DNA from 2 places in the Massilia sp. BHUDP2 genome. Region 1 is predicted to be linked to the other one. Evidence: predicted binding sites of a transcription regulator. Region 1 holds the regulator's gene; the other holds the start of a gene.
The links. Region 1 encodes LexA, which represses DNA repair genes until DNA is damaged. Its sites were predicted from a motif close to ACTGTATNNNNATACAGT; they were not measured.

Region 1 (4,805 bases):
GGAATCGGCGCGCCACAAGGGCGGCAGCAAGGGCGTCGAGGATGCGGCCACCAACCAGCTCAATCTCAACCGTCCGGCCACGGCGGAGTAAGACCATGAGCGAGCAGAAGTACGGCTTCACCACCACCATCCTGCACAACGACCGCAGGAAGAACATCGAGCAGGGCTCGCTGCACAAGCCGGTGCACACGTCGGTGGCCTTCGGCTACAACGATGCGCGCCAGCTGGCCTCGGTCTTCCAGGGCAAGGAACCGGGCTTCCGCTACGGCCGCCAGGGCAACCCGACCGTCGCCGCGCTCGAGGACAAGATCAGCAAGATGGAAGACGGCGTCGGCACGATCTGTTTCGCGACCGGCATGGGCGCCATCGGCGCGCTGTTCCAGGGCCTGCTGAGGGCGGGCGACCACATCGTCTCGTCGTCCTTCCTGTTCGGGAATACCAACAGCCTGTGGCAGACGGTGGCAGCCCAGGGCGTGGCGGTGGACTTCGTCGATGCCACCGAGGTCGCCAACGTGGAAGCGGTGCTCCGGCCCGATACCCGCATGGTGTTCGTCGAGACCATCGCCAACCCGCGCACCCAGGTGGCGGACCTGGCGCGCATCGGCCAGCTGTGCCGCGAGCGCGGCATCCTGTACGTGGTCGACAACACCATGACCACGCCCTGGCTGTTCCGCCCGAAGGCGGTGGGGGCGGGTCTGGTGGTCAATTCGCTGACCAAGTCGATCGGCGGCCACGGCATCGCGCTGGGCGGCGCCCTGACCGATACCGGCCTGTTCGACTGGAGCGCCTACCCGCACATCGCGGCCAACTTCCGCAAGCAGCCGCTAGCTGCCCAGGGCCTGGCCCAGCTGCGCGCCAAGGCCCTGCGCGACTTCGGCGCGGCCCTCGGGCCCGAAGCGGCGCACCACATCGCGGTGGGCGCCGAGACGCTGGCGCTGCGCATGGAACGCACCAGCGCGAATGCGCTGGCGCTGGCGCAGATGCTGGAGCTTGATGAGCGCGTGGCGGCCGTCCACTACCCGGGACTGGCCTCGCATCCGCAGAACGGCATCACGAAAGAGCTGTTCCACGCCGGCGGCTCGCTGATGAGCTTCGAGCTGGTTGATAGTATCGACCCCTTCGACTACCTGAACCGCCTGAAGCTCGGTATCCCGGCCAGCAACCTGGGCGATACCCGCACCCTGGTGATCCCGGTGGCGCACACGATCTTCTTCGAGATGGGCGCGGAGCGGCGCGCCAGCATGGGCATCGCCGAGTCCCTGATCCGCGTCTCGGTGGGCATCGAGGATACCGAGGACCTGCTGGCGGACTTCCGCCAGGCGCTCGACGCGTGAGCGAAACGGCAGCCGAGGCTGCCGTTTTTGTTTCAGCGGTTGAGCCCGGCGCCGGATTGCCGCTATCATGGGATTTCTTTTCATCACACCGATCCGCCCATGAAGACCACGCTGTTCCTTGCATCCCTGCTGCTGTGCGGCGCCGCCTTTGCCGGCGAGCTGGAAGACGCCAATGCCCTGTTCGAGAAGAAGGACTACGCGGGCGCGATGAAGATCTACACCAAGCTGGCCAATGCCGGTAATCCGGCCGCGCAGCAGGCGCTGGGCCAGATGTATTTCTATGGCGAAGCAGGGGAGGTCGACGAAGCCAGGGCCGTCGATCTGTTCAAGAAGTCCGCCGCCAAGGGCAACAAGGTCGCGATCGCCTCGCTCGAACTGATCGAGCAGCGCGTCAAGCGCCGCAAGGACATCGATTACTGGATCAAGGGCTACGACGGCGAAGACCTGAAGTCGGGCGAGTTCCGCTGCACCGCGCCGCGCATTCCCGCGATGTCGAAGGTCAATGCCGACATCGACCGCATCAGCGCGGCCGTGCAGACGTGGCAGGAGTGCTACAACAAGTACGTCACCAACCTGAACGCGTCGCTGCCGCTGACCAAGCGCGTCCCGAGCGACATCCAGAAGCTGATGAACAAGGAGGAGATGGAGAAATCGAATGCCTACCTGGCCCAGCTGCAGGAAAACCTGACCGAGGAAGCGAAGGTGGGTTCGAAGCTGGTGCTGGCGGACTACGCCGCATGGCGCTCGGCGACCGATGCCTATGTGACCGAGCACAACCAGATGGTGAAATCCGCCAAGAAGGATTCCCACTGGGCGGACAAGAAGATTCAATAAGCCGCCGGGCAAGCCGGCGGCTTGGTGGGCGCAGGCTTAGTGCCAGCTGCGCATCAGGCCGACGGCCAGGCCTTCCAAAGCGAACTCGTCTTCCGGGTTCACCTGGATCACCTTGAAGTCCGGATTCTCCGGCAGCAGTTCGACCAGGTTGCCGGTCTTGCGGTAGCGCTTGACCGTGACTTCTTCGCCGAGGCGGGCCACCACGATCTGGCCGTTCTTGGCACTGTCGATCTTCTTGACGGCCAGGAAGTCGCCGTCGCAGATGCCGGCATCGCGCATCGACCAGCCCTTGACCTTCAGCAGGAAGTCGGGGCGCGCCGAGAACATGGCGGCATCGACGGAGTAGGTGGCTTCGACGTGTTCCTGGGCCAGGATCGGCGAACCGGCGGCCACGCGGCCGACCAGCGGCAGCGACATCATGAGGGCCGCAGGCACCATCGGGACCTGTTCGACGGAGGCGCCGACCAGGCGGATGCCGCGCGAGGTGCCCGGGGAAATCTCGATGGCGCCCTTGCGCGCCAGGGCCTGCAGGTGTTCTTCGGCCGCATTGGCCGATTTGAAACCCAGCTCGGCCGCGATTTCGGCGCGGGTCGGCGGGAAGCCGGTGTTTTCGATCGCTTCCTTGATCAGGTTAAGGATCTGTTCTTGCCTTGCAGTGAGCTTGAGCATGGGTGTTTTACGGCATTAGTTGTAAGAGCAGACTGTATTTTTGTACAGTATTCTGATATGCGCAAGGGCAAACACAGGAAAACTGTAAAAAATTTGTGCAGTGCGTCCGCATTCGTGGCGCCGATGCCCGCTTTTCGCCGCCATCGGCCGGGCTGGGCCATGCCATGGGTTCCCATTCACCGGTTTTTCAGGCTATAATCGAAGGCTTTCCCTTCCCACACTCGTCTTGACGCCGAGGTGGGCATTTGTTTAAACGTCCTCAAGGAGTGTTGCATGCGTCATTATGAAATCGTTTTTATCGTCCACCCGGACCAGAGCGAACAAGTTCCGGCGATGATCGAGCGTTACAAGACCACGGTGACCAGCCGCGGCGGTAACATCCATCGCGTGGAAGACTGGGGCCGTCGCCAGATGGCTTACCAGATCCAGAAGCTGCCGAAGGCTCACTACATCTGCATGAACATCGAGTGCGACAACGAGACCCTGGTCGAGCTGGAAACCGCATTCAAGTTCAACGATGCCGTCCTGCGTCACCTGACCGTCAAGATGAAGAAGGCCGAAACCGCACCGTCGCCGATGATGAAGTCGGTCCAGCGCGAAGACGCAGCCAAGAGCCACCGCGCAGAAGCAGCAGCCGCTGCTCCGGCCGCCGCTGCCTAAGTTTTTTCTCGGGAATTCGTAGAACGCAGTGAACCGGTTCCAGCTCATCGCGACCATCGCGGAGCGAGACGTACTGCGTTTCACCCCGGCCGGCGTCCCCATCGTGGGTGCGATCCTGATGCACGATTCGCAGCAGGTCGAGGCCGGAGTGGCAAGGCAGGTCGCGTTTGAAATCCCTGCGCTCGGCGCGGGCGAGATTTCAGGCAGGCTGGAAAGCGCCGAACTCGGCGCCGCCTACCGCTTCGAAGGATTCCTCGCAAGGAAAAACCGCAACAGCAAAGCCTTGGTGTTTCACATCATTGATTTCAGTGCCGCGTAACAGTACTCGGCCTATTTAGATTACAGATACAGGAGCCTCAACATGGCATTCGGTAAAAAGTTCGACAAAAACAAAGCTAAAGAAAAAATGAAGCGCAAGCAGCAGAACCCGCTGTTCAAGCGCAAGAAGTTCTGCCGCTTCACCGCCGCAGGCGTGGAACAGGTGGACTACAAGGACGTCGACACCCTGAAGGACTTCGTCCAGGAAAACGGCAAGATCATGCCGGCACGTCTGACCGGTACCAAGGCGCACTACCAGCGCCAGGTCGACACCGCCATCAAGCGCGCACGCTACCTCGCGCTGCTGCCGTACACCGACCTGCACAACGCTTAAATCGCGGCACGTCAGCTAGATATCCTGGAGAAAAAATATGCAAGTTATTCTGCTCGAAAAAGTCGTCAACGTCGGTAACCTGGGCGACGTCGTCAAAGTCAAGGACGGTTACGCACGTAACTTCCTGATCCCGCAAAAAATGGCACGCCGCGCTACCCAGGCCGCCGTGGCCGAGTTCGAAACCAAGCGCGCCGAACTGGAAAAAGCAGCAGCTGAGAAGCTGTCGGCTGCCCAGGCGCAAGGCGACAAGCTGAGCGGCATGACCGTCACCATCGCCCAGAAGGCGGGCGTGGACGGCCGTCTGTTCGGTTCGGTCACCAACTTCGACATCGCCGAAGCCCTGAGCAAGCAAGGTTTCCCGGTCGAGAAGTCGCAGGTTCGCATGCCGACCGGTCCGCTGAAGACCACCGGCGAATTCCCGGTCGCCGTCGCGCTGCACACCGACGTCGTCTCGGAAATCACCATCGCTGTCGTCGGCGAAGCTGCTTAAGCTGCTGTTGTATAAATGAAAAAGCCGGGTTCGCCCGGCTTTTTTTATTCCTGGAAACTCGCCAATTATTTCAGCCGTGTGACCGGAAACGGTATAATGCCCGCCATGAATTCCCCATCCGATCCGCAAGTCGATTCCCTGCGCATCCCGCCGCATTCCATCGAAG
Region 2 (4,805 bases), 110 kb from region 1:
CCAGCACCTGCAGGTCGCCGCGGTCGAGCTGGGCGCGGCGCGCCAGGTCGGCCACGCTCTCGAAGGGGCGCACCGCACGCGCCATCTCGATGCGCAGGGCCACTTCCTGTTTCAGCCCGCGCAGCAAGCCAAGACCCAGGCGCACCGCGGGCTGGCGCGACCGGCTTGTGGGATGCAGTTCCTCCAGGGCCGAGTCCCAGCCGCTGATGGCGACGTCGCCAGGGCGCACCTCGATGCCGTGGCGGCGCGCGTCCTGTACCAGCTGCGAAGGGCTGTAGAAGCCCATCGGCTGGCTGTTGAGCAGCGCGCAGAGAAAGGCCGCCGGCTCGTGGCACTTGAGCCAGGAACTGGCATAGGCCAGCAGCGCGAAGCTGGCCGCGTGCGACTCGGGAAAGCCGTATTCGCCGAAGCCCTGGATCTGGCTGAAGATCGCTTCCGCGAACTCCAGCGTGTAGCCGCGCTCCAGCATTCCGCGCACGATGCGGTCGTAGTATTTTTCGAGCCCGCCCTTGCGCTTCCAGGCCGCCATCGCGCGCCGCAGCTGGTCGGCCTCGCCCGGCGTGAAGCCGGCGCCGAGGATCGCCACCTGCATCACCTGCTCCTGGAAGATCGGCACGCCCAGGGTGCGCTCGAGCGCCACCTTCATTTCCGGACTCGGATAGTGAATCGGCTCCAGGCCCTGCCTGCGCCGCAAATAAGGATGCACCATGCCGCCCTGGATCGGGCCGGGGCGCACCACGGCCACTTCGATCACCAGGTCATAGAAGCGGCGCGGACGCATGCGCGGCAGCATGCTCATCTGGGCGCGCGACTCGATCTGGAACACGCCCACGGTGTCGGCCGCGCAGATCATGTCGTAGGTGGCGCTGTCGTCCGGCGGGATGTCCTGCATCTCGAACAGGTTGCCGTAGCGCTGGCCCACCAGTTCGAGACCGCGCCGCATCATCGACAGCATGCCCAGCGCCAGCACGTCGACCTTCATCAGGCCGAGTTCCTCAAGGTCGTTCTTGTCCCACTGGATGACGCTGCGCTCCGCCATGGTGGCGTTCTCGATCGGCACCAGGCGCGACAATTTGCCGCGCGCGATGACGAAGCCGCCCGGGTGCTGCGACAGGTGGCGTGGGAAGTTCAGCAGCTTGTCGGCCAGCGTGGCCCACTGCTGCGCCAGGCGCGATTCCGGATCCAGTCCCGCCTCCGCCAGGCGCCCCAGCAAATCGGCACGGCTGTCGAACCAGTGGTGGGTCTTGGCCACCTTCTCGACGATGGCCAGGTCGATGCCGAGCGCACGCCCGCTGTCGCGCAGCGCGCTCTTCGGGCGGTAGCTGATCACCACCGCCGCCAGCGCCGCGCGCTCGCGCCCGTATTTCCGGTAGATGTACTGGATGACTTCCTCGCGGCGCTGGTGCTCGAAGTCGACGTCGATGTCGGGCGGCTCGTTGCGCTCCTTCGAGATGAAGCGCTCGAACAGCAGGCTGGCGCGCGCCGGGTCGACCTCGGTGATGCCGAGGCAGTAGCACACCGCCGAATTGGCGGCCGAACCGCGCCCCTGGCACAGGATATGTTGCGAGCGCGCGAAGCGCACGATGTCGTACACGGTGAGGAAGTAATGTTCGTACTTCATCTCGGCGATGAGCTGCAGTTCGTGCTCGATCTGCGCCTGCACCTTGGCCGGGATGCCCTCGCGGAAGCGCCGGTGCGCGCCGACATAGGTTTCCTGGCGCAGGAAGCTGGTGGCATCCATGCCGGGCGGGATCACTTCGTCGGGATATTCGTAGCGCAGCTCATCCAGCGAGAAGGTGCACAGGCGCGCGATGCGCAGCGTCTCGGCCAGCGCCTCGCGGCCGTAGATGTTGGCCAGGCGCAGGCGCGAACGCAGGTGCTGCTCGGCGTTCTGGGCCAGGCCATAGCCGCATTCGGCCACCGGTTTCTTCAGGCGGGTGGCGGTGAGCGTGTCCTGCAGGGGTTTACGTGAGCGCACGTGCATTACCACGTGGCCGAGCGCCGTGATCGGCAGGCCGTGCTGCCAGCCCACCTCTTCCACCGCCTCGCGGTGCGGCTCATCGAAGGCGCGATGCAGCAGGACCAGGCCGAGCCAGGCGCGGCCCGGGAAGGTGCTCGCCATCCAGGCGGCTTGCGCGTGCAGGCGGTCGACGTCCGCCGCTTCGTGCGAGGGATAAGCGGGGAGCAGGATCGCCAGGCAGTCGGGCATGTGCTTCAGGTGCGCGTACGCAGGCGCGGGCCGGGCCAGGTCGTCCGGCGTGAGAAAGTAGGTCCCTTTTTCGCTGCGGGTGCGGCCCAGGGTGATCAGCTCCGCAAGGTTGCCGTAGCCGTTGCGGTTCTTGGCCAGCAGCAGCAGCGACAGCGCCGGACTGCCGTCCGGGTTCTTCAGGTGGAAGTGGGCGCCGATCACCAGGTGCAGGCCGGCCTTCTTGGCCTCGGCATGGGCGCGCACCACCCCGGCCAGCGAGCATTCGTCGGTCAGCGCCAGGGCAAAATAATCAAGCTGGACCGCGCGCGCCACCAGTTCCTCCGCATGCGAGGCTCCTTCGAGAAAGGAGAAGTTCGACAGGCAGAACAGCTCCGCATACGGAGGCAAAACCTGTGGTGGCGGAGAAAGCGGATCGGTCATCGGCAGAGGACGGACAAAAGCGGGGCGAACGGGATACAATGCTGGACAAACCGGCAATACTGTATAAAAACACAGTATAACCGAGACTTCCCGCTCGACAAGGAGAAACGCATGCAGATTCGTGCACTGAGCTGTTTTGGCGAACATGCCGGCGACGGCAACCCGGCTCTCGTCATCGAAGGCGGCCAAGCGAACGAGGAAGCGCGCCGCGCCTTGGCGCAAGCACGCAACACCACCTGCGTCTTCCTCGACGGCGAGGTGGTCGATTTCTATTACCCGCACATGCGCAGCCCGCTGTGCCTGCACGCCACGCTGGCCGTGGCGCACGTGCTGTTCGGGCGCCATCCCGATGCCGCCCTGCTTTCGGTGACGACGGCGATGCGCGGCCAGCAGCTCGCGCTGCTGCGCGGCGATCATGCCTTTTATGTTCGCCTGCAGGCGCAGGAAGTGGCGCAGCCGGTGCTGGCAAGCGGCCTGCTGGAGCACTTGCTCGCAGCGCCCGGCTTCGTGCCGGCATCGCCGCCGCGTGTCGCTTCGGTCGGCAGCCCGAAGCTGCTGGTCGAAGGGCCGGACGCCGCCACGCTGCTTGGCCTGCGGCCGGACCTGGAAGCGATCACGGCATGGAGCAAGGAGGCGGGCATCAACGGCATCTACGCCTGGTGCCGTCTTCCAGACGGCCGCTTCGAAGGCCGCAACTTCAACCACCTCGACCCGGCCCTGGAAGACAGTGCCACCGGCGTGGCGGCGGGTGCGCTCACCGCGCTGCTGGGACATGGCATCGTGCTGCGACAGGGACGCGCCACCGGCCAGTCCTGCATCATCACGACCCGGGCAGAGGACGGGGCCATCCTGGTCGGCGGCCGCACGGAGCCGGCCGCGCTCATTGAATCCACCGGCGGCCCTGATACGTTTGGTAGCATTCCTTACTGCCTGGCTTCACCTGTCCGGCCCGGTTCGCGGTGTAATGGACACATCGCGAAAGCACACCGCGTCACCAGGAGAACAGCATGAAACCACGTTTGATCGCATCGGCACTGATCGCCCTTAGCCTGACTGCCAGCGGCAGCGCGTTCGCCCAGCGCGGCGACCATGGCCACGACGGCCGCAACGGCAACGCCTATGGTCAGGACAACCGCCGTGGCGACAAGTATGACAACGGCCGCTATGACAATGACCGCCATGACGGCCCACGCGGCAACGCCCACCAGCGCGCCAACGACCGCAATTACGATCGCTACTACGATGCACGCCAGTTCCATCGCGACGACCGGCGCGGCGCCGGACCGCGCCACGACCTGCGCCGCGGCCAGCACCTGAGCAAGGAATACCGCGACAGCCGCTACGTCGTCACCGACTGGCGCGACCGCCACCTGAGCGCGCCGCCGCGCGGCCACCACTGGGTCCGCGCCGGCAACGACTACATCCTGGCCGCCATCGCCACCGGTCTGATCGCACAGGTCTTGCTGAGCAACTGACACGACACCGGGTCAGTCCCGGAAAGGCCGCGCCCTGTAACAAGGCGCGGCCTTTTTTCGCATGGCCAGGCCGTATTGACGCCGCCAGCAAGGGCTGTCCCCCGTCCGCGAGCTGGTATACACTTCCGCGCACGCTCTACCGGAGCTCATCCATCCTGCGGACATGAAACCACAACTCCTGACCTACGCCCTCCCCTTGATCCTGCTCGGCGCCAGTGCCACCGCACGCGCCGACGTCGATTACCAGCTGCGCATTACCGATGCGGCACAGCACCTGGCCGAAGTGCGCGCCACCTTCCCGGCAGCCACCGGCACCACGCTCGACGTGCAAATGCCGAACTGGCGCACCGGCCGCTACAACATGCTCAACCTCGCCAACGGCGTGCGCCTGTTCAAGGCCTTCGACGCCAAGGGCCAGCCGCTGCCGGTCGCCAAGACCGACAAGGGCACCTGGCAGGTCCGCACCAAACCGGGCGACGCGGTGACGGTGCAGTACGAGCTGTACGCCAACCTGCTGGGCGAGCGCACCCGCCACATCGACGACACCCACGCCTACCTGGATGCCAGCGGCGTGTTCGTCTACGCCGCGCCCTTCCGCAAGGAGAAGGTAGCGGTCAAGCTGGACGTGCCGCAGGGCTGGAAGTCGCGTTCGGGCATGGATTCGGGCAACTGCGACCACTGCTTCGTGGCGCCGAACTACG

Region 2: a site for LexA is predicted at 2,688-2,705, ahead of ACK6C6_RS04570 (error-prone DNA polymerase). Genes of this name have one in related genera too.

What each region holds. Positions count from the first base shown of each region.
Region 1 covers NZ_JBJUVW010000001.1:1,143,567-1,148,371, forward strand. Annotated here, with positions in the region: gene purF (amidophosphoribosyltransferase) at 1-91, shown strand, start outside; gene ACK6C6_RS05030 (cystathionine gamma-synthase family protein) at 96-1,334, shown strand; gene ACK6C6_RS05035 (tetratricopeptide repeat protein) at 1,434-2,168, shown strand; gene lexA (transcriptional repressor LexA) at 2,205-2,837, opposite strand; gene rpsF (30S ribosomal protein S6) at 3,111-3,497, shown strand; gene priB (primosomal replication protein N) at 3,526-3,816, shown strand; gene rpsR (30S ribosomal protein S18) at 3,859-4,149, shown strand; gene rplI (50S ribosomal protein L9) at 4,187-4,639, shown strand; gene ACK6C6_RS05065 (replicative DNA helicase) at 4,745-4,805, shown strand, end outside.
Region 2 covers NZ_JBJUVW010000001.1:1,034,235-1,039,039, reverse strand. Annotated here, with positions in the region: gene ACK6C6_RS04570 (error-prone DNA polymerase) at 1-2,629, opposite strand, end outside; gene ACK6C6_RS04565 (PhzF family phenazine biosynthesis protein) at 2,741-3,640, shown strand; gene ACK6C6_RS04560 (RcnB family protein) at 3,637-4,104, shown strand; gene ACK6C6_RS04555 (M61 family metallopeptidase) at 4,268-4,805, shown strand, end outside.